3 regions of the Arthrobacter sp. R4-81 genome follow, and region 3 is predicted to be linked to each of the others. Evidence: riboswitches for the same ligand, from Rfam matches in the RefSeq annotation. Region 3 holds a riboswitch; each other region holds the start of a gene.
What was found. Region 3 has a riboswitch for thiamine pyrophosphate ahead of thiC (phosphomethylpyrimidine synthase ThiC). Riboswitches for the same ligand answer to the same signal wherever they lie in the genome.
Positions count from the first base shown of each region.

Region 1: another riboswitch for thiamine pyrophosphate. It lies ahead of M1E05_RS02480 (ECF transporter S component); the one in region 3 lies ahead of thiC (phosphomethylpyrimidine synthase ThiC).
Region 2: another riboswitch for thiamine pyrophosphate. It lies ahead of thiO (glycine oxidase ThiO); the one in region 3 lies ahead of thiC (phosphomethylpyrimidine synthase ThiC).

Region 1 covers NZ_CP096445.1:528,150-535,547, reverse strand. Annotated here, with positions in the region: gene M1E05_RS02495 (UDP-N-acetylglucosamine 1-carboxyvinyltransferase) at 1-1,476, opposite strand, end outside; gene M1E05_RS02490 (energy-coupling factor transporter transmembrane component T family protein) at 1,580-2,380, opposite strand; gene M1E05_RS02485 (ABC transporter ATP-binding protein) at 2,377-3,933, opposite strand; gene M1E05_RS02480 (ECF transporter S component) at 3,933-4,565, opposite strand; TPP riboswitch at 4,635-4,776, opposite strand; gene M1E05_RS02475 (SRPBCC family protein) at 4,978-5,892, shown strand; gene M1E05_RS02470 (FAD-binding oxidoreductase) at 5,976-7,370, shown strand.
Region 2 covers NZ_CP096445.1:1,568,835-1,576,232, reverse strand. Annotated here, with positions in the region: gene moeB (molybdopterin-synthase adenylyltransferase MoeB) at 1-468, opposite strand, end outside; gene M1E05_RS07430 (TetR/AcrR family transcriptional regulator) at 562-1,230, shown strand; gene M1E05_RS07425 (DUF3107 domain-containing protein) at 1,290-1,514, shown strand; gene M1E05_RS07420 (hypothetical protein) at 1,532-1,834, shown strand; gene M1E05_RS07415 (4a-hydroxytetrahydrobiopterin dehydratase) at 1,899-2,579, opposite strand; gene M1E05_RS07410 (thiazole synthase) at 2,670-3,479, opposite strand; gene thiS (sulfur carrier protein ThiS) at 3,523-3,759, opposite strand; gene thiO (glycine oxidase ThiO) at 3,768-5,069, opposite strand; TPP riboswitch at 5,118-5,237, opposite strand; gene thiE (thiamine phosphate synthase) at 5,264-5,950, shown strand; gene M1E05_RS07390 (ferritin-like fold-containing protein) at 6,005-6,724, opposite strand; gene M1E05_RS07385 (RNB domain-containing ribonuclease) at 6,766-7,398, shown strand, end outside.
Region 3 covers NZ_CP096445.1:1,916,498-1,923,895, reverse strand. Annotated here, with positions in the region: gene trmD (tRNA (guanosine(37)-N1)-methyltransferase TrmD) at 213-1,022, opposite strand; gene rimM (ribosome maturation factor RimM) at 1,023-1,589, opposite strand; gene M1E05_RS09005 (RNA-binding protein) at 1,732-1,974, opposite strand; gene rpsP (30S ribosomal protein S16) at 1,976-2,392, opposite strand; gene M1E05_RS08995 (hypothetical protein) at 2,592-3,029, opposite strand; gene M1E05_RS08990 (VOC family protein) at 3,149-4,024, opposite strand; gene M1E05_RS08985 (amidohydrolase family protein) at 4,139-5,221, opposite strand; TPP riboswitch at 5,336-5,443, shown strand; gene thiC (phosphomethylpyrimidine synthase ThiC) at 5,439-7,283, shown strand; gene M1E05_RS08975 (alpha/beta fold hydrolase) at 7,252-7,398, opposite strand, start outside.

The sequences.
Region 1 (7,398 bases), 1.4 Mb from region 3:
TGCGAGATCTTCATAGCCGCGCTCGATAACGTAGATGTTGCGGAGCTCGGAAACGCCCCGGGCAGCCAGCATCGCGAGCAGCAGGCAAGCCGCCGGACGGAGCGCAGGCGGGCAGCCCACTTCTGCAGCGCGCCACTTAGTGGGCCCGTTAACGTAAATGCGGTGTGGATCCAGCAGCTGTACCTGAGCGCCGAGCTTGTTCAGTTCTGTCAGGTAGATGGCGCGGTTCTCATACACCCAGTCGTGGATCATCGTCTGCCCCTCGGCGTTCCCGGCAATCACGGCGAAGAACGGCAGATTGTCGATGTTCAGGCCGGGGAACGGCATGGGATGGATTTTGTCCTGGGGAGCATGCAGCTCGGATGGCTTGGTTGTGACATCAACCAGCCGTGTGCGCCCGTTGCGGGCAAAGTACTCGCCGGACACCTCCAGCTCCTGCCCCATCTGCTCGAGGGTTGCCAGTTCGATCTCCATGAACTCGATGGGCACCCGACGGACAGTGACCTCGGAATTGGTTACAATGCCGGCCGTAATGAGGCTCATCGCCTCGATCGGGTCTTCTGACGGGAAATATTCGACGTCGGCGTCTATAGAGGGCTGGCCGGTGATCTTCAATGTGGTGGTGCCCACCCCCTCAATCTCCACGCCCAGCATCTGCAGGTAGAAGCAAAGGTCCTGAACCATGTAGTTGGGGCTGGCGTTACGGATGACAGTGGTTCCGCGGCGGTGTGCTGCGGCCATGATGGCGTTTTCGGTGACGGTGTCGCCGCGTTCGCTGAGCACAAAGGAGCGGTCTTGCTCATCCGATAGCGGGGCCTGGACTGCGTAAAATCCTGCGCTTGCCTCGACTGAAAGCCCGAATTGCCGCAGTGCCTGCATGTGCGGTTCCACGGTACGCGTGCCCAGATCGCACCCTCCGGCATAGGGGAGGCGATACTCTGCCGACTCATCCAGCAAGGGGCCCAGCAGCATGATCACACTGCGTGTGCGGCGGGCGGCTTCGGCGTCCATCGAGCCCAGGTCCAGAACTGCCGGCCTGCGGATCTGCAGGTCCGTGGCGTTGAGCCAGGTGCATTCGACGCCGATGCTGGTGAGCACCTCCACGATCCTGTTGACTTCCTCGATCCTGGCCAGCCTGCGGAGAGTAGTGGTCCCCCTGTTGATCAGGCTGGCGCAGAGAAGCGCAACTCCGGCGTTCTTGCTGCTGTTTACGTCCACCGAGCCGGACAGGGTGAGTCCGCCTTCCACCCGGAGGTGGGTCATCTGTGGCCGGCCCACTTTGACGATCGCGTGGCCGAAGATGGTTTCCAGCCGCTGGATCATCTTGAGGCTCAGATTCTGCTTGCCCTGTTCCATCCGGGCGATGGCGCTCTGGCTTGTTCCAAGCTCTGCGGCCAGCTGGCCCTGGGTCCAGCCTTTTTCCGTCCTGGCATCGCGAAGCATGGCGCCGACAGATTCCGCAGTCTCTTGAGTCATATCAAAAATATATCATCTATGAGCTGCAAACTCTGAGAAACGGCTGGTTTTGGGAGTAACGACACATTCTTACCCGTCTGGTGCGATACGAGACTGGGTACCGTTAACCGGTTGCCGCCCAGACCAGGTTCCACGTCCCTGCGCCGATCGCGGCAGTCACGGCGGCAGCAGCGATCACCGTTCCGCCCACGAGCACCCAGATGTCCAGCCTGCTGTACGTGGATTCACGCGCCCACGTTCGCTGGGCTCCGCCGAACCCCCGCGCCTCCATAGTGACCGCCAGCCTTGAAGCGCGCCGGATGGCCTGCACCAGGAGCCCGAAACTCTGGCCCAGCGTGGCCCGGAGCCGCTGCGAGGGAGTGCCGCGGGAACCTACTCCACGCGCGCGGCGGGCCATCCCGATGGTTTGCCATTCCTCCGCCATAAGCCCTACAAGGCGCATCGCAGCCAGAGTTCCCAGGACGAAGCGGTGCGGCAGTTTCGCTTTTTGGGCCAGGGCGTCGGCAAGGTCTGTAGGGTCGGTGCAGCTCATAAGCAGCACCGCCGGCAGTGCAATTGCCAGCCCCCGGAGCATAAATCCCAGCCCCAGTTCAAGGGAACCTGCGCTGATGGACCAGATGCCGACGTCGAGCAGTATCCTTCCGGTGTCCGGAGCCAGGATGGCGGTACTCCAGCCGCCCAGGGCTGCGGCGATGATCAGAGGCCAGCCCCGCTGCCACAGGAGCAATGGAGTCAGTCCTGCCAACGGGAACAGCAGCAGCTCGAAGCCCAGCGCCACAGTCGCCGAGACCCAGTCGATGGACAACGCCAGGACCAGCGTGATGAGGAAGACGGCGACAAACTTAGCCAGCGGGTTGGCGCGGCTGAGGAGCGATTCACCCCGGAGGGTCAGGGCTTCCCTCATGATGCCGCCATTTCCGGAGTCCCCATTGCGAGTTCGGTGCCGCCGAGGACCGAGGAGAATTCCTGGTCGTGGGTCACGGAAACCACTGCGGCTCCGGCGTCCAGGAGCTCGGAGAGGAAAGAGGCGAGTTCGGCCCAGGTGTTGGCGTCCTGGCCAAAAGTGGGCTCATCCAGCACCAGCACCTGCGGGTGGGCGGCCAGTACTGTGGCCACCGAGAGCCGTCGCTTTTCGCCTCCGGACAGTGTGTAGGGGTTGGCGTCCACGAGGGAAGTGAGCCTGAGCCGCTCCAGGAGTTCGTCGACGCGTTCCTCGCCATGACCCAGATGCCTGGGGCCGAAAAGGAGCTCGTCCAAGACTCTGCCGGTGACAAACTGGTGCTCAGGTTCCTGGAACACCGTGCCGATCCTGGAAATCAGCTGTTCGGCCTTCCACTTGTATGGATCAATTCCGGCGCCGGCGCTGAGCTCAAGGGTGGCAGATACCGCTCCGTCCACAGGCTTCAGCAGCCCGGCCAGCGTGAGGGCAAAGGTGGACTTTCCCGAGCCGTTAGGCCCCGTGACGGTCAGAGCTTCGCCGGCGCGAACCTGCGCCGATATCCCGCTTTGCACGGGTGTGGGAGGAAGCGTCTTGAAGCCGCGACGCCGGGGCTGTTCACGCGAGACCGCAAGCTCTTCCGCGGCAAGGAGCAGCTGGCCGTTACCGGTGCTGCCGGGGGGCAACGCAGCAACTGAACCCCGCGGGCGGGTCGCCGGAATATGGCCGGGAACCCAGACGCCCGCCCTGATCAGCATCTCCTTTGCCTGCTCCAGGACCCGGTCAGGCGTTCCGTCAATGAGCACCGCGCCCTCATTCGAAGCTCCCGGCTGCAGCACCACGATGCGGTCCACAAGGTCTTTCCACACCGCAACACGGTGCTCTACCACCACCAGGGTTGCGCCGGTCTTCTCCAGACAACGGCTCACGGCGTCACGGACTTCCAGCACCCCGGCTGGATCGAGGTTGGCGGTGGGCTCATCCAGCAGAATGAGTCCGGGACGCATGGCCAGGATGCCGGCGAGCGCCAGGCGCTGCTTTTGCCCGCCGGACAGGGCGGACGTCGGGTGGTCCAACGGCAAGTGAGCCAGCCCGACGTCGTCGAGCGCCTCATGCACACGTGCCCAGATCTCCGCCCGGGGTACTGCAAGGTTTTCGGCACCGAACGAGACGTCGTCGCCGAGCCGGGACAGGATCACCTGCGTTTCCGGATCCTGCTGCATTAGCCCGGCACGCCCGCGCTGGGCACGTGGCGGCTGGCTGTCAATGAGCAGCGAACCGGACTCGTCGGAGTCCCCGGCCTCGCCGTCGTCGTTCGTGTCGCCGAGCACCCCCGCGAGGGCGTGCAGGAGCGTGGACTTACCGGCACCCGAGGGGCCGAGCAGGAGCACCCGCTCCCCCGGGCGGATGTCCAGATCAAGCCCTTGGACGGCAGGGCTGGGCCTGCCGGCGTGCCGCCAGGCCCACCCTTGTGCCGTTACCCCGGCGGGGCGGACGCCGCCGTCGCGAATCGGAGTCATCAGGAGAAGACGGGCTCCGTCGCAGCCTTACGGGAGGCGAAGGAGCTCAAAACTCCGGTCTTCGCGAGGCCACGGGTGGCGATCCAGGACAGGGCCCCGGCAATGACGGCACCCGAGATTGCCGTGAACAGGATGTAGGCTGCCTTGTCGCCGGCTGCGTAGGCGATGTTCCAGCCCCAGGGCGCGAACGAATCGTTCAGGCCGCAGAACAGTCCCGCCCCGGCGCCGGCAAGCAGAGCGACCGGAAGGTTGAACTTCTTGTACACAAACGCCGCGAACACCAGTTCGGCGCCAAGGCCCTGCAGCAGGCCGGAAATCAGCACGGTGGTGCCGTACTGCGAGCCCATGAGGAGCTCGCCCGTTGCCGCCACTGTCTCGCAGAAGAGGGCCGCGCCCGGCTTACGGATGATGAGCATCCCCAGCACCGCGGGGATCATCCAGCCACCTGCGTAGAGCCCGGTCAGCGGCGGGTAAACCGCATTAAGCGGAGCCGAAACAACGTTGGCGCCCTGGGACCATGCCCAGAAGATCACGCCTCCGGCGACGGCAATCAGCGCCGCCACCACAATGTCCACAACGCGCCAGCTCTTTTTGCTGGCAGTGGGGGTCTGCTTTGCAGAAATTCCAGTCATGTCTTCCTCCTGAGGAACAGGAGGGGAAAGTGCTCCCCGGCTACCGCGGATTGCGCCGCTTCTGCCGGACACTCTGAGAACTCGACTCCCTTGCGCCGGTACTAACCGGATCAGGTTCGAGGGTCTGCGGCTGTCCGCACTCTCAGCGCCCATCCATCGCACTCCCGGAATCCCGGTGATGCCCGACGGCGGCGCTCCCCTGTCGTAATCAATCTGCCCTTGTGGGCGTTGTCCAGTTTACACCTGCGGTGATTGCGATCCCTGTGGCGGTGTCACAATCGGTGGCGTAGGACTCCTGCCGACTGGCGGGGCCTCTGGGTGCCGGTTGTCCGTTCCGATTGGGGGTATTGACCCGTTTCCCGCTGAGGGCTACGTTGACCCTGCAGCCACGGTTCAATGTAAGGGATGGACCATGAAAATCCTCGCAGCGGTTTCGATGGCGCAACTGCTTGTCCACGTTGCGGGCGCACGGAAGGCGATCCGTGACCGGGTGCCGTATGACACTCCGTCCGGGCGCGGGAAGCCCGAGAACGTCGCCCGGGACATGTGGAACCCTGCCCTAGGCAGCGGGATGGCCGCGCCGTGGCCGGTCCTTGGGGCCCAAGCTATTGGCATCCTGATGCTCTTTGGCAAGCCGCGGCCCTGGGTGGGGAGGGCCTTGGGATGGCTAGGCTTCGGGTACATCTACGGCTACCTGAGTGAGCGCAGCGTCCGGGCATCCTTCCGGCACCCCGATATGAAAACCACTCCCCTGACCGTCCTCGGCACCGTCCTCTCCATTGCCATGGCCCTGTCAGGTCTGTCACGGACTGAACGGTCCGATGACTTCGGCCCTCATGAGCTCGCACGCGACGGCGTGGCTCCGACGCTGAGAGAACACCTCGTGAGAAGGCTCCAACTGGAATCGCGAATTGAGCTTCAGGCTCCGGCTTCAAAGGTCTTCGACTTCGTTGCAGACCACACGAACGCTCCCCAATGGCAAAGCGGCATCGATGAGATACGGCGTATCACGCTGGGTCCTATCGGCGTTGGCACCGAGCATGAATTAACGCGGCGATTCGCAGGGATGAAGGTCGTCGCCCGTAACCGCTTCATTGCATACGAGCCCGGCCGCTTCGTCGCCTTCGAGATTCCCTCGGGCAAGATGACCGGAGTCGCCTCCTATCTGGTCGAGCCCACCGGCGCCAACACCTGTCGGCTCATCAGCAATGTGGATTTCCAAGTGACCGGGCTGGCCCGGTTCGCCATACCCCTTCTGACGCTGATGTTCAAGCGAGACGACGAAAAGGCGCTAGCCAACCTTAGGGCCCTGGTGGAGCACGCCTGAGCCGATGATTGGTCCCCCGATTCCCTCTTGTCAGTTAGTCCGAACGGTGGGAATCTGCTCAGAGAAGAGAGGTCCGTGAGGCTATGGCAGAGAGCACGGAGATCGACAGCGGTGCTGTCGATGAACTACAGACATCCTTTCGGGGTGAACTCCTCCGGCCGGATGATGTTGGTTACGACGCCCATCGCAAGGTGTGGAACGGATCGATTGATCGCTATCCCGCACTCATAGCGCGCTGCACCGGTGTCCCAGATATACGCGCTGCCCTCCGGCTCGCCCGCTCGCAAGACCTGCTGGTCGCCGTGCGGGGAGGCGGTCATAGCTTCCCTGGGCTGTCAGTGTGCGACGACGGCATGCTTATTGATCTCGGTCCCATGAAAGGGATTCGAGTGGACCCCGAGGCCGGAACGGCCCGTGTTCAAGCCGGCGTACTCCTTGGCGAGCTGGATCGCGAGACGCAGGAGTTCGGTCTCGCTGTTCCTTCGGGAATCGTCACCCACACCGGAGTGGCGGGCCTCACGCTGGGCGGCGGCCTCGGGTGGGTCATGCGCAAGTACGGGCTGACGATTGATCAGCTTCTGTCCGTAGATGTGGTCACCGCCGAAGGCGGACTGGTCAGGGCCAGCGAGGATCAGAACGCCGACCTCTTCTGGGGCGTGCGGGGCGGTGGCGGGAACTTCGGCATAGTCAACCAGTTCGAGTTCCGCCTTAACCCTGTGGGCCCCTACGTAATGGCGGGTCCGGTCTTCTGGCCGATGGAAGATGCTCCGGAAGTGCTGCGCTTTTATCGGGACTGGATCGGGGACTGCCCCGACGGGCTTATGACCATCGCGGTGCAGAGAAGGGCGCCGGCGCTGCCGTTCGTCCCCACTGACCTGGTCGGAAAGCACGTCATCGCGATCGCGGCCTGCTATGCGGGACCGGTCGAGGACGGTGAACGAATCGTGCGGCCTCTCAAGGAATTCGGTTCCCCCGTGCTCGATCTTTGCCGGCCGAAGCCTTATCTGGAGCATCAGAAGATGTTCGATCCATCGTTCCCCCATGGCTGGTCCTACTACGTCCGGTCCTGTGACGTCGCAGCGCTGGACGACGACGTCATTGACATCGTCGTCGAGCATGGCATGCGCATCACCTCGCCGATCACCAGCATCGGTCTCTGGCAGATGGGCGGAGCGGTGGGGCGTGTCGGAGACGGTGCCACCGCGTTCAATGGCCGCCAAGCCGGGTTCACCTTCAACATCAACGGCAACAGCATGACCGCCGACGGCTTCGATGCTGAGCGCGAATGGGCCCGCAACTACTGGGCGGCCCTCGAGCCCCACCACACCAGCGTCTACGTCAACTTCCTCATGGAAGAGGGCGAGGAGCGGGTCAGGCAGGCCTACGGTGCCGCCAAGTACGACCGGCTCAAGGCACTCAAGCGCAAGTACGACCCGACGAACTTCTTCAGGCTCAACCAGAACATCAAGCCCGGCTGACGGCGTTACCAGTTGACTCCCTGACACG
Region 2 (7,398 bases), 350 kb from region 3:
ATTGACGAGATAACGAGTGGCGAAGTTATCGGCACCATCCAGGATGAGGTCGTAGTCCGCGAAAAGTTCGAGGGCGTTGGACGCATCCAGCCGGACATTATGCAGCCTGACATCAACCAGAGGATTCAGGGCAGCGACGGCATCCCGCGCCGATTCAATCTTCGGCCTGCCGACGTCCGCCACTCCATGGATGACCTGGCGTTGAAGATTGCTGAGGTCCACAACGTCGTCGTCAACAATTCCCAGCGTCCCCACCCCGGCAGCAGCCAGGTACAGCAGGGCAGGCGAGCCAAGTCCGCCGGCACCGATCACCAGCACCTTTGCGTTTTTGAGCCGCCGTTGGCCCATTGTCCCGATCTCAGGAATGATGAGATGCCGGGAGTATCTCTCCACCTCTTGGGGACTCAGCCCTTCCGCCGGTTCCACCAAAGGTCCGATGGCCGTAGGGGCAGCTGTTGTGGAGATCATTGAAGCCATACTTCAATGTATGCCGAAGATGCCGTCAGGTCATGTTACCCCCGCGTAAAGTAGAGGTAACTGCAAGGGAAAGAAGGCCAAAAAGTGGCTCATCATGCACCGGTCGACCGGGTACAGGACGGCAAGCCCGTTGGCGGGCAGGCGCGTACTTCCGGTCCCCGCTCGGCGCGGCTGCCCCGTGATGAACGCAGGGCCCAGTTGCTGTCCGCAGCCCAGGAGGTCTTTGTTGCCAACGGTTACCACGGGGCTGCCATGGACGAGATTGCAGAAACGGCACGCGTCAGCAAGCCAGTGCTCTACCAGCACTTCCCCTCCAAGCGGGAACTGTATCTCGCCCTGCTGGACAGCCACCTCACCGCGCTGACCGAACTGTTGCTCGGCGCCCTGAACTCCACCACGGACAATGACGAGCGTGTCCAGGCGGTGATGCGCGCCTACTTCCGCTTTATTGCGAATGATGACCAGGCTCACCGGCTGGTTTTCGAGTCTGACCTCATCAATGATCCGGATGTCAGTTCCAGGCTCGAAACCTTCAACAAGACCTTTGCCGACGCCGTGGCCCGTGTCATCGCCGAGGACACAAAACTTCCGCCGCTGGAAGCACAGCTGCTCGGCCGGGCACTCGCTGGAATGGCCCAGGTAAGCGCACGCTATTGGCTCGAAACAGACGGCAACCTGGACCTCGATGTTGCCAGCGACCTGATTTACCGTTTAGCTTGGCGCGGAATCAGTCGCTTCCCTAAAGAGACCTAGACTACAAATAGAAACTGTCTTCGGAATTTTTTAACTTTGATTGGCTGGGAGGCCTCGCTGTGGAAGTAAAGATCGGCATTCAGAACATCGGCCGTGAAATTGTGTTGGAATCGGCTCAGGATGCTGACGAGGTCGCCAAGGTTGTTGCAGAAGCCATTTCCAAAGGCACTGAGCTCAGGCTGAAAGACGAAAAAGGCCGTTTGGTGATAATTCCCTCCAACACTTTGGGCTATGTAGAAATCGGAGCGGAAGAAGTCCGCAGGGTCGGATTCGGCGCACTTTAATCTGGCAGGAGTTCCACATGCTTTCTCTCGTCATCGTCTCTTTCGTGACGGTAGCTGCAGGCTTCATCATCTGGGCGAATGACCGCAGGCATGCCAAGTACGGCATTCTGATGCCGGCGGGAGTAGCAACGGCGGTAGGGCTTTTGAGCTGGATCCTGTTCGTTACCGCCGGATTCGGTTATCAGCCGGGCCTGACCTGGATTCCGTGGATCCTTCCGATGGTTCTGGGCACCGCGGCCTCCTTGGCTGCTGCTCTATACCTTGGGAAGACCCGGGCCCGGCACGACACCGCACGGCTCACTGCCGCACTGAGGCTCTAACGGATCGGGCTCTAAAAGGGTCTAACGGGACGCAGGTCTAACCGGGTAAGGCCACAGCGGGTCCTCACAGGTCCGGCTCGTGGCCTTCTTCGGTGCACAGGCACAACCGGTTGCCTTGGGCGTCAGTCACAACAACCCAATGAGGGGCGTGGCCGTAGTCCATCAGGGCGCCTGTGCCGGCGGTCTTCTCCAGCGCAGGGCCGGACTCCTGCTTGCTCCGGTGGACATCCAGGTGAAGGCGGTTGGGATTTGGCGTGGACGTGTTCTGGAACCAGAGGCCGGGCCCCCTTCCATACGGGTCCACCAGGTCCCCGTAGCGGCCCTTTTTGTACCCGAGGGCAACGCGCCACACCTCTGAGATTTCGGCGGGATCGGCTGAGTCTATGGCGATTTCGATAGTTCTGTAGAGGCCTGGTTCAGCAGTTGCGCCTGCCGCTTCCGCCTCTGCGCTCACCGACGTCGCGGCGGTAATGTCCCGTCGGGTGACTTCCGATCCCGCGTCATGGGACGTAAAGCGGATGAACACCCTGTTGAACCGCCAATCGAGGTCAGGGTGATGGTCCTGTTCTTCTGCCAAACGTCCGACGGCGGCAATGAGGTCCAGCGCTTTGGCGGCCGCCGGCAATTTGTAGACGGTCACCAGGCCCCCGAGGCGGTAACGCCAGTCCGGTAGCCCGGCAAGCGCTTCGTCAATCTGCGGCCGGGTCAGTACGGCTGCTTTTTCAGGTACGACTGGTTCAGGCATGACGCCCTCCTGGAACTGATAGCAGGCGAACAGGTCCGCCGTCGGCCGGCCCGGAAAGCTGAACCAGGCAACCGTGCCCGGAAGGACGGGCTAGAGGAACTCGGCCCGGCCTTCCATGGCAGATGACGCCAAGGCGTGCTCACGGCGCGGAATCCGGCCGGCGGTTTTCGCCAGCCTACCGGCGATGACGGCGTGTTTGAAGGCCTCGCCCATTTGGACCGGGTTCTGGGCCCGCGTGACGGCGGTAGCCAACAATACGGCGTCACAGCCGAGCTCCATGGCCAGGGCGGCATCCGAGGCGGTACCGATTCCGGCGTCGAGCACTACCGGGACAGAGGCCCTGGCAACGATCAGCTCTATATTGTGGGGGTTCAGGATGCCCAGGCCGGTCCCGATGGGCGAGCCCAAAGGCATCACTGCGACGGCACCGAGGTTTTCCAGGCGCAATGCCAGCACGGGGTCGTCATTGGTATAGGCAAATACTTTGAATCCCCGGTTAACCAGCTGCTCGGTCGCTTCGACCAGTTCCACGGCGTCGGGCAGGAGGGTATGTTCGTCGGCGATGACCTCCAGTTTGACCCAGTCCGTCTCAAGCGCCTCACGGGCCAGTTCGGCGGTCATGACTGCGTCCCTGGCGGTGAAGCAGCCCGCTGTGTTCGGCAGCACCCGGATGTTGTGCTCCACGAGGAGCTGGAAGAGGGAACCCGTTTGCGCCGGTGAGTACCGGCGCATTGCAACTGTTGTCAGTTCCGTCCCGGAGGCCAGCAGCGCGGCGCCGAGCCCGTCAAGGCTTGGAGCCCCACCGGTTCCCATGATGAGCCTTGAACTGAAATCGACCCCGTCTATGGTCAGCTCGTCGGTCGCCTTGTATGCCGGACTGGAAGTGGTGGCTACCATCATGTTTCCTGCGTTTCCTGTTGGAGTAGGGCCTTCATGCATTTGCCTAGCCTCCCTGTACTGCGGTGACCAGTTCGACGTCGTCGCCGTCAGCGAGCGCCGTCAGTGACCAGCGGCTCCGCGGAACCACTTCGGAGTTGCGGGCAACTGCAACGCCAAGTTTCTGACCGTCAGCTGCCTGGCCGTCGGGGCCAAGGCTCTTACCTGTAACCAGGGCTACCAGCGTGGTGACCGAGGCTCCGTCGTCGATGGCACGCTCCGCGCCATTGAGGGTGATGTTCATGCTGTTCCTTACTGCGGAGAGGTACCGGCTGTTGCCGGATCGGGGTGACGCCGGACATGACCGGCGGAGGAGCCTGAGGAGAATCGTCCGGGTTCGAAAACTGCCCACCGGGAATCAGACCGGCCCTCCATCAGCTGCAGGCAGATTGATGCGGCCGCCGGAGCCAGAAGTATGCCATGGCGGAAGAATCCTGTCGCCACAATGAGGCCCAAGAGGTCAGCGTCACCTGTGCGGTCCCGTACCCTGCCCAGCAGCGGCGCATTGTCAGGGGTGCCGGGCCGGCCGCGGGCGGTGCATTCAAGCAGCTCCAGTTCGGCCACTGCGGGGAGAAGTACCTGCGCGTCGCGCAACAACTGGTAAATACCTCCGGCGGAGACCGCTGCGTCTGCTGCACCTGCTTCCAGGGCTGCTTCCCGTTGCGTGGCTCCGATCACCACAGTCCCGTCGTCCCTTGGAACGATGTACACCGGCACGCCATGAACCATCCCCCGGACCGTTGAGGTCAGGAGCGGCTGGAGGTGACCCGGGACGCGGAGCCTGATGATATCCCCGTAGACAGGCCGCAAGGGAAGATCGAGTCCCGGCGGAAGGCCGTCCAGTTTTCCTGTTCCAAGTCCGCTGGCCAGGACAGTCTCGCCGGCATGGATGGCTCTTCCGTTGTCCAGGACGACGCCGGCTACGCGGTCACCATCCCATCGCAGGCGGGCGGCCCTCGCCGGGAGCATTTCGCAGGTTCCCCCGGAACGCTGGGGATCGGCCAGAGCTTCGGCGATCCGGGCAAGGAGCCTTCGAGGGTCCACCTGATGATCGGCGGCGATCCGGTAGGCACCGGAGACGGCGGGACTGAGCAGCGGCTCAATGGAGCGTGCTTCACGAACTGTCAGTGGCTCCACTGTGAGCCCGTTCGCTGCCTGCACCCGCCTCAGATCCTCGAGCGCCCGGCGGTCTGCAGCATCAGCGCCGATGACGAGCGTGGGTGTGGTGACGTATCCGGTACCAGATGCCTCCGCTTCAGAGGGTCCGTTGACACGGCTGTCGATGGCAGGGGCAAGTCCGGCTGCGAACGCAGGCCAGAGGGCTGAGGCCTCGAGCATGAGTTCCAGCAGGTCTTCCTCCTGGTAGTGCAATTCACTTACCGGGGCCAGCATCCCGGCGGCGGCCCAGCTCGCGCCGGTACCGGGGGCATCGTCAATCAGGACCACGGAGCGCCCACTCAGTGCAGCTTCCCAGGCGATGGCATGGCCCACCACTCCGCCGCCAATGACTGCCACATCCACGCTGATATCCGTGCCGGAGACGGTCTCATGCATTGAGCCGGTGGACGTTGTGTCGCTGGATGATGGAGAGAGTGCTGAGTGGGAGAGCACTGGATTCCTTCCCTACGCCGGTACTAACCGGATCAGGTCAAGCGGTCGGCTCTGACGCCCTCTCAGCCCGGCAGTTTATGACAGCTGCTGCGGGCTCCCGCGGTACTCCCCCAGTTTAGAGGAACTAGGCTGGTGCCATGACCGAGCCTGCCGTCCACACCACCGCCCGCCTCTACCTCTGCACCGACTCCCGCCAGGGCCGGGGGGACTTTGAGGACTTCATCGACGCCGCCTACGCAGGGGGCGTTGACATCATCCAGTTGCGGGACAAGCAACTGGAGGCTGCGGAGGAACTGGAGCTGCTGGAAGTCCTGCAGGCCGCGGCCCAGCGGCATGGGCGGCTGTGGGCGGTCAATGACAGGGCAGACATCGCGTCCCTGTCCGGCGCTCCCGTCTTGCACCTTGGCCAGAAGGACCTCCCGCTGCACTCGGCAAGGACGTTCGTCGGCAGTGAAACAGTGATCGGCCTTTCCACTCATACCCCGGGGGAGGTTGATGCCGCTATTGCCGCATCACCGGGGCGAAGCGGCCTGGATTACTTCTGTGTCGGGCCGGTCTGGTCCACTCCCACTAAACCCGGACGGACCGCCGTCGGGCTTGAACTCGTCACTTATGCGGCTGACGCCATCAGGGCGGCAGACCGAATGACTGTCGACGGCATACTCCTGCCCTGGTTCGCAATCGGCGGCATCGACCTCGCCAATGTGGAGCAGGTGGTGGCCGCCGGCGCCTCGCGTGTAGTGGTGGTCCGGGCCATTACAGAGGCAGACGATCCTGCGGCCGCAGCCAAGGCCATCCTGCAAGTGCTCGACGCCGGAGCCTGACCCGGGCTTTACGGTCTGATCAACCGAGCTGTCTCACCATCCGAAGCCGATTGGCTAGCCTGTCAGGCCCAATTGCGTCATGCGCCGGGAGTGGTTCCCCGCCAGCTCCTTCATCAAATCAACAACCATGAGTTTGGCCTCGGCGTCGTCCCGGACGTTTCCCACTCCTGAGTCTGACCCGGGTGGGTCATTACCTTGGCTGGCTATGAGGCCCGACAGGAAAGCACGCTCGAAGCCCACCCGCTGCGCCTGGGTGAGAGCCTCCCCCAGCAACCGCCTCCCCCACAAGGCCAGCCTCGACGCCAACCTGGGATCATCAGACAACGCTTTCTTGAGCCGTACACGAAGAATCTCCGTGACATCCTCGGCTGACTGGACCTGCCGGATCAGCTGCCTGCTTTCCGGCTCGACGTACTCGGACACCGCAAAGTAGAAATCAGCCGAAACAGTGTCAATCACGTACGCCTTCATCAGGGACTCGTACCAGTCCGCCGGGCGCGTACGATCGTGGAAATGGTCGATGGCGGGCTGGAATGGCAGCATGGCTTCCTCGGCATCAACACCCAACCCTGCAAGCCTGGCACTTACCAGTTCATAGTGCTGGAATTCCAGCACAGCGATCCTGCCCATAACGGCCCGGTCATGGAGGGTGGGCGAGTAACGGGCGTCCGCAGAGTATCTCTCAAAGGCGGAAAGCTCCCCATAGGCCATGACTCCCAGGAGGTCCGCAAGGAAACGGTCCCGGCGAGCGTTGTCTGTGGGGGAAGTGCTCATGATCCAAGACTAATGGCGCAAATCGGGCTAACCTGATTTTCGTGTCACATCATCGTCTGGCTCCCAGTGTTCACGCTCAGAGCAACCAGCTGGCCGCGGCGCTCAGTGCTCTGCGCACCCGCCTGGAGCTGCCCGGCGCCTTCCCGGACGAGGCCCTCAAAGAAGCTGAAAAGGCCGTTGCGGACCACCGCCTTCCGGACCTGGATCTCACGGCCATCGAGTTCATCACCATTGACCCGGCGTCCTCCACCGACCTTGACCAGGCTGTTTTTATAGACAGGGCCGGTGACGGTTACAAGGTCTACTACGCCATCGCCGACGTGCCCTCCTTTGTGGAGCCGGGCGGCCCCTTGGACGCCGAAACCCGACGGCGGGGGCAGACGTTCTACGCGCCCGACGGTCGCATCCCGTTGCATCCCGAAGTGATCAGCGAGCAGGCCGGCAGCCTGTTGGAAGGTCAGCTGTGCTCGGCGTTCGTTTGGGAATTCGATCTCGACCGGGCGGCAGAAGTGTCAAAGGTTGCCGTGCGCCGGGCGACGGTCCGGAGCCGGGCGAAGCTCAGCTACAGGCAGGCCCAGACACAGCTTGATGCAGGAACCGCGCCACTCGTGTTGCAGCTGCTCAAGGAAGTGGGGATCAAGCGGGTCGAGCTGGAGCGGGGCAGAGAGGGTGCA
Region 3 (7,398 bases):
TAAACGCCACAGGTCATTTACTTTGGGTCACGGCGGCCAAGCCCGGGTTTTGAAAGGCCCGGAAATTCCCGCCGAAAGTTGCTGTTCCGGTTCCGTCACTGATTGACGGGTCCGGGGCGCCAGGCTGTTGGTTACGCTCCCCCTGTGGCAGGTTCGCACCCAGTAGGCACAAGGACTAATTTTGCCACATGCGGAGCCTTGAGGCGAATCCCTCAGCCCTGATCGTTTCCCGGCTCGTCCGGCCGGCGACGCAGGCGTCCGTCGACGACGTCGTACCCAAGGTCCGCAAATTCCGTACGGTCCGCGCGGGTCAGCTTTGTGGTGTCGAAACCCTCCAGCAGATCCGGGCGACGGGCTGCGGTGCGGCGGTACTGTTCGTGGCGCCGCCACTGGGCGATTTTCCCGTGATTGCCGCTCAAAAGGATGGCCGGCACCTCACGGTCGCGCCAGATGGAAGGCTTCGTATAGACGGGGTACTCCAGCAGTCCGTCCGCGTGAGATTCCTCCACAAGGGATTCCGGATTGCCAACAACGCCTGGCAAAAGCCGGACAATCGCTTCAACCATGGCCAGTACGGCAACTTCGCCTCCGTTAAGGACGTAGTCGCCAAGGCTCATCGGGCGGACAGTAAAGTGCTCCGAAGCCCACTCGATGACCCTCTCATCTATGCCTTCATACCGGCCACAGGCAAAAACGAGCTGCTCTTCTTCAGCCAGTTCGTGGGCCAGCGACTGGTTGAAGCGCTCGCCCGCGGGCGACGGAACGATCAGCACCGGCTTCTTGCCCGCGTGTCCTCCCTCCGCGATGGAGGAGAGTGCCTGCGCCCACGGCTCGGCCTTCATGACCATGCCGGCCCCGCCACCGTACGGAGTGTCATCGACAGTCCTGTGCCGGTCCGTGGTGAATTCGCGGAGGTCGTGCACCTTCAGGTCAAGCAACCCGTCCTGGCGGGCTTTCCCGATGAGGGACAGCTCCAAAGGCGCCAGATATTCCGGAAAGATACTGACGACGTCGATCTGCATTTAGTCGTCGTCCCCGGCTTCGGCGGGTGCGGTTTCGTCGCTGTCCCCGGCGCCGCCTTCTTCATTGATCCCAAAGAGCCCCGGCGGGGGCGTGATCAGCACAAAACCTTCAGCAATGTTGACCTCAGGGACAATCTGTTCCACAAAGGGGACCAGGATTTCCTTGCCGTCAGGTGTCTTTACAGTCAGGAGGTCCTGAACCGGCAGGGTGGTGAGTGCCGCGATGGTGCCTACGACCTCTGACCCCACCCGTGCCTCAAGTCCCACAAGCTCGTGCTCATACCAGCCTTCGTCGTCATCCTCGTCCAGCTCCTCGGTTTCAATGAATAGCTTGGCTCCACGGAGTGTCTCCGCCTCATTGCGGGTCTCGATCTCCTCGAATCCGAGCAGCAGGATGTCCTTGTTCCAGCGGGCGCTCAGAATCGTCAGCGGCCCTGCGGAAGCGGGTTCCACCACGAACTCGGTACCAGGGACAAAGCGATCCCCCGGCGCATCCGTCAACACCTGTACGGTCACCTCACCGCGGATGCCGTGGGGTTTTCCGATTCGTGCCACCTGAAGCTGCATCTGTTCCTCTGTTCCTCTGTTCCGGATTCGGGATGAATAGTTTCGAGCTGCCGCTCTGGGAAGGGTATGGGATCTCTAAAAAGTCCGGCCCCTCCACCATCTGGTGAAGGGGCCGGACCCAAGACAAGTGTTGCTGGCGCGATTACCGGCGGCGGTCGGTGTCGACGACGTCGACCCTGACCTGCTCGCCATTCGCCAATGCCGCCACCACTGTGCGCAATGCACGTGCTGTACGGCCCTGACGGCCGATCACCCTGCCAAGATCGTCCTGATGAACGCGAACCTCGAGGGTATCCCCGCGGCGGTTGTTCTTGGCACTGACCTTGACGTCCTCGGGGCTGTCAACAATCCCGCGGACAAGGTGTTCGAGCGCTTCTGCCAGCAATTTACTCAGCCTCGGTGGTCTCTGCTTCGGCGTCTGCTTCAGCCGGAGCTTCCGCCTTGGCCTTCTTGGTGATGGCTTCCGGGATGATCACGGAGCGCTTTTCCGGAGCAACGAAGGCAACCTTGGGGGCTTTCGTCTTCAAGGTACCTTCCTGGCCGGGAAGACCCTTGAACTTCTGCCAGTCACCGGTGATCTTGAGGATCGCGGCAACCTGCTCTGACGGCTGGGCGCCGACGGACAGCCAGTACTGGGCACGCTCGGAGTCAACCTCGATGTATGAGGGCTCCTCGGTGGGGTGGTACTTGCCGATTTCTTCGATGGCACGACCATCACGCTTGGTGCGTGAGTCTGCAACGACAATGCGGTAGTACGGTGCGCGCATCTTACCGAAGCGCTTAAGGCGAATCTTTACGGCCACTTTTGTGGTCACTCCTGTTTCTGAAACGGGGTCGAACCCGCGTTCTGCACCCGTGGGGCGGGCCATACTAGGGGGTTCTAAAGGACAGGATCCAGACGCGGAGAGAGGGGCCACGCAGATCAAGTACCTACTTATTGTGCCAGATCGACGGCGGGATTTCGACTTGACCCCCAGCCGGTCTTCTTCGACGCGCTAACGCCTACGACGCCCAGACGTACAGCCCGGTCCGATCGTTGTCATCAACGCCGCTTGCCAGCTCTGCAATCCGCTGGACGTAGCCCTTGGCTTCATCGGGCCCGAAAGGCATGTCGTCTTCCGCAGCCCACTGCTCGGCGACATGTTCAAGCACATCGCCTTCGCCTTCAGATTCGTAGCTGAGCAATTCGGCCAGGGCACGGACCATGGCCGGAGGAACACCGAGAAGGGAGTCGCTTGCCACGTCCACCATGGCCAGCTCGTAGTCCGCGCCTGCAGCGTGCACGGCCGCGCCTGCGAGGTCGCCCAACTGCTCGATTTCGAAGTCGCTGATTCCGGGGATGCGCACGGCATCACCGGTGGCGGGTCCGCCATCGTCGAGCGCTGTGGCCCGCTTCAGCGCGCCGTCGTGGGTGGAAACAAAGATCTCAGTGAACCCCATGGAAATCATCCTCATTCCGTCGCTGCGAGGAAGGTCCTACGATGCGGATTTTGAGCCCCACCGTGGCCGTCCGAATCAGCCTAACGCAGAAGGCGGCCCAACCCGGAAGGCGGGGATCGTCAGCGCACCGCCACGCGGATCCTGTTGCGCCACGGATCCTCAAAGCGCAGTTCCAGGCCGGTGTGATGGGAAGAGACCCCGGCGACTTTCAGGCGGTCGGCGAGCGCCCCGACGTCGTCCCCTGCGGGAACTTCAATGAGAACTTCCCCCAGCCCCAGCGTGTCCTTGCGTGGTCCGGCGCCGCGGCTGTTCCAGACATTCATGGCCATGTGGTGGTGATAGCCACCGGCGGAGACAAAAAGGGCCTGACCGTGCCAGCCGGCGGTCTTTTCAAAGCCCAGCGTATCCACGTAGAAGTCCTGGGCCGTCTGGACGTCGCCTACCTGGAGGTGGACGTGCCCGACGCCGGCACCCGACTCCCGCTGTTCGGAGACTCTCTCTTCGGTCAGGTGGCGCTGCAGGTAGTGCTGAGGGGGAAGAGGCAAGCTGTCCATTACAACGTTCTTGCCATCCCATGACCACACCTCACGGGGGCGGTCCCAGTAGAGTTCGATGCCGTTACCTTCGGGATCGTTGAAGTAGAAGGCTTCGCTCACCAGGTGATCGGCGCTTCCCGTGAACAACCGGGGCTCGTAGTGGGCTGCCGTAGCCACGGTGGCCGCAAGGGCCGGCTGGTCTTCGAACAACAAGGCTGTATGGAAGAGCCCTGCTTCGCCACGGGAAGGAACAGCCAGTCGGGGAGCTGCAGCAAGGTGGACCAGGGGCTGGCGGCGCCGGCCCAGGTAGAGCCCGCCATCCTGCTCCGCCACGATCTCCAGTCCGAGGGCGCGCTGGTAGTAATCGGTCATCAGCGTCAGGTCCCGTACCTTGAGCATCACTGTGCCCATGGTGAGGTCGGCGGGAAGCAGATCCTGGCTGCTCGTTTCCGTGGTCATAATTCACTCCTGGTTCGGGGGCCGCCCGGATCGGCGACCTGCACTCATAGAGTTAAATTACTTGAAGGTTCAATTTATTCCCTCATTGAGCATTTCCCCTTGTTAGCACTTCCCCTAACGAAGCACTTCCCCTCTGAGCACGATATGGCGGAGCGTCTTCAGGGTAGTCAGGGATTCGCGGGGGTCTTCGGCGCACACCAGCACATCGGCGCTGGCACCTTCGGTCACGCCTTCGGCGTCCAGCCAGGAGCGTGCAGCCCAGGCCGCAGAGTCCAGTGCCGCAGCGGCAGGGAGCCCTGCGGCATTCAGGGCGAGGACTTCGTCCACGATCCGTCCGTGGGCTATGACTGTTCCCGCATCTGTGCCGGCAAGGATTCGCACTCCCGCTTCGAATGCCTCCAGGACGCGCTCATTGCGCCGTGCCCACAAGGACCGCATATGGGCGGCGTAGACCGGGAACTTCGCATCTGCCCGTTTGGCGATATCTGGAAAGGTTCCGATGTTGACCAGGGTGGGAACCAAGGCAACACCCTGCTCGATGAAGCGGGGGATGTGGCGCGGAAGGAGGCCGGTTCCGTGTTCGATGCAGTCAATCCCGGCGTCGAGCATGTCATCCAGCGTGTCCTCGGCAAAACAGTGGGCGGTGACCCGGGCACCCTCCTCGTGCGCCGCGAGAACGGCATCCTTCACCGCCCAGGACGGAAAACAAGGGGCGAGATCCCCGGCGTCGCGGTCTATCCAGTCCCCCACAAGTTTGATCCACCCATCACCCGCACGGGCCTGCTTCCTCACGGTTTCCGCCAGATCCCGGGGCTCCACCTCCAGGGCGAGGTTCTTCAGGTAGCGGCGCGTCCTGGCAACATGCCTGCCGGACCTGATGATCCGTGGCATGTCCCTGCGGTGCTGAAGCCATCTGGTATCGCTGGGGGAGCCGGCATCGCGGACCAGCAGGGTGCCGGCATTCCTGTCTTGCAGGGCCTGCGCCTCGGCCACATGGTCAGGCACTTCACCCTCCGGGCCCAGGCCGATGTGGCAATGGGCATCGGCGAGCCCTGGCATCACCCAGCCATCGAGGACGACGCCGGGGTTTCCTGCGGGACGACGAAAGGTCAGCTTCCCGTCTACTGCCCACATTCCGTGTCGCTCCGAGTCAGGTGATGTGAGCACCGTTCCGCTGAATTCAATTATTTTCGGCACGGACAAAAGCCTAACGGCGGACCACCGCAGGATGTTCCCTGGCATGGCGATGCTGCGGCGCCCCGGTTTGTGGGACGCCTCGGGTTGCAGGAGGCATCGGTGTGATAGCTTCATTTACGACCACACGGGTGCCCTTGCAGGGGCTGAGATCGGGCTGACGCAGCCTGCGACCGTTGAACCTGTCCGGGTAATGCCGGCGAAGGAAGTGAGTATTCCCTTGAGTACCCCAGAATCACAGCACAGCCCTGTCCAAATTCCCTCCGGCGAAACGCAGTCCCTGAAGTCACACTCCCTCACCTACGTCTCCGGCGAAGGAAACGGAATCAAGGTGCCGGTGACTGCAATCGCCTTGGAGGACTCCCCCAACGGCGATAGAAACGGTCCTTTCCACGTCTACCGCACGGCCGGTCCCGGCAGCGACCCGGTGGTCGGTCTCAGGCCGTTCCGTTCCGAATGGATAGAAGCCCGCGGGGACACAGAGCCGTACAGCGGACGGGAGCGCACCCTGCTCGACGACGGCCGCTCGGCTGTCCGTCGGGGAGCAGCCTCAGAGGAGTGGAAAGGAGCGCAGCCGGTGCCCCGCCGTGCCGTCGGCGGCAGGACGGTCACCCAGATGCACTACGCGCGTCAGGGAATGATCACCCCGGAAATGCGGTTTGTGGCTCTCCGCGAAAATTGCGATGTTGAGTTGGTCCGCAGCGAGCTGGCGGCAGGCCGGGCCATCATCCCGAACAATATTAACCACCCCGAGTCCGAGCCCATGATCATCGGCAAGGCCTTCTTGGTAAAGATCAACGCGAACATCGGAAACTCGGCCGTGACAAGCTCTATCGCCGAAGAGGTGGACAAGCTGCAGTGGGCTACCCAGTGGGGAGCCGACACAGTGATGGACCTCTCTACCGGCGATGACATCCACACCACCCGCGAGTGGATCATCCGCAACTCTCCCGTGCCCATCGGCACCGTCCCCATCTACCAGGCACTGGAGAAGGTCAATGGAGAAGCCAACGCCCTGACCTGGGAGATCTTCCGCGACACCGTCATTGAACAGTGCGAGCAGGGCGTGGACTACATGACCATCCACGCCGGCGTCCTGCTCCGCTACGTGCCGCTCACAGCCAACCGCGTCACAGGCATCGTGTCACGGGGCGGCTCCATCATGGCCGGCTGGTGCCTCGCCCACCACGAGGAGAACTTCCTTTACACCCACTTCGACGAGCTGTGCGATATTTTCGCGATGTACGACGTCGCGTTTTCGCTGGGTGACGGGTTACGGCCCGGTGCCACCGCAGACGCCAACGACGCCGCACAGTTCGCCGAGCTCGACACGCTTGCCGAGCTCACCCAGCGGGCCTGGGATTTTGATGTCCAGGTGATGGTGGAGGGTCCCGGCCACATCCCGTTCCACCTGGTGCGGGAGAACGTGGAGCGCCAGCAGGAGCTCTGCAAGGGCGCGCCGTTCTACACCCTGGGCCCGCTCGTCACCGATGTCGCCCCGGGGTATGACCACATTACGTCGGCTATTGGGGCCACCGAGATTGCCCGCTATGGCACCGCCATGCTCTGCTACGTCACCCCCAAGGAACACCTGGGCCTGCCGAACAAAGACGACGTGAAGACTGGTGTGATCACCTACAAGATCGCCGCCCACGCCGCAGACCTTGCGAAAGGGCATCCCGGAGCGCACGAGCGGGACGATGCACTTTCCAAGGCACGGTTCGAATTCCGCTGGCGGGACCAGTTCGCACTCTCACTCGATCCGGTAACCGCCGAGGCTTTCCATGACGAAACACTCCCGGCCGAACCAGCCAAGACTGCCCATTTCTGCTCCATGTGCGGTCCCAAGTTCTGCTCCATGCGGATCAGCCAGGACATTCGGAACGAGTTCGGGTCTGCGGAGGCCCAGGCGCAGGTTGCAGAAATTGCTGCGTTGACGGCTGGCATGCGGGAGAAAAGCGAGGAATTCCTCGCCGCCGGCGGAAAGGTGTATCTGCCCGAATTGCTGGTGCCGGCAAATGACGGCACCAGGATCAGGAAGCCCGGGACTGCTGACGCCGGCTGACGTCAGCCAGGAATGACCGGATGATGCGGTCTCCCTCTACGGAATCGTGAGGCCGGTGCCCTCCCGCCGCAGTCCGGTGAAGGGCACCGGTTTCGCGCAGATAAGCAGCGATCTC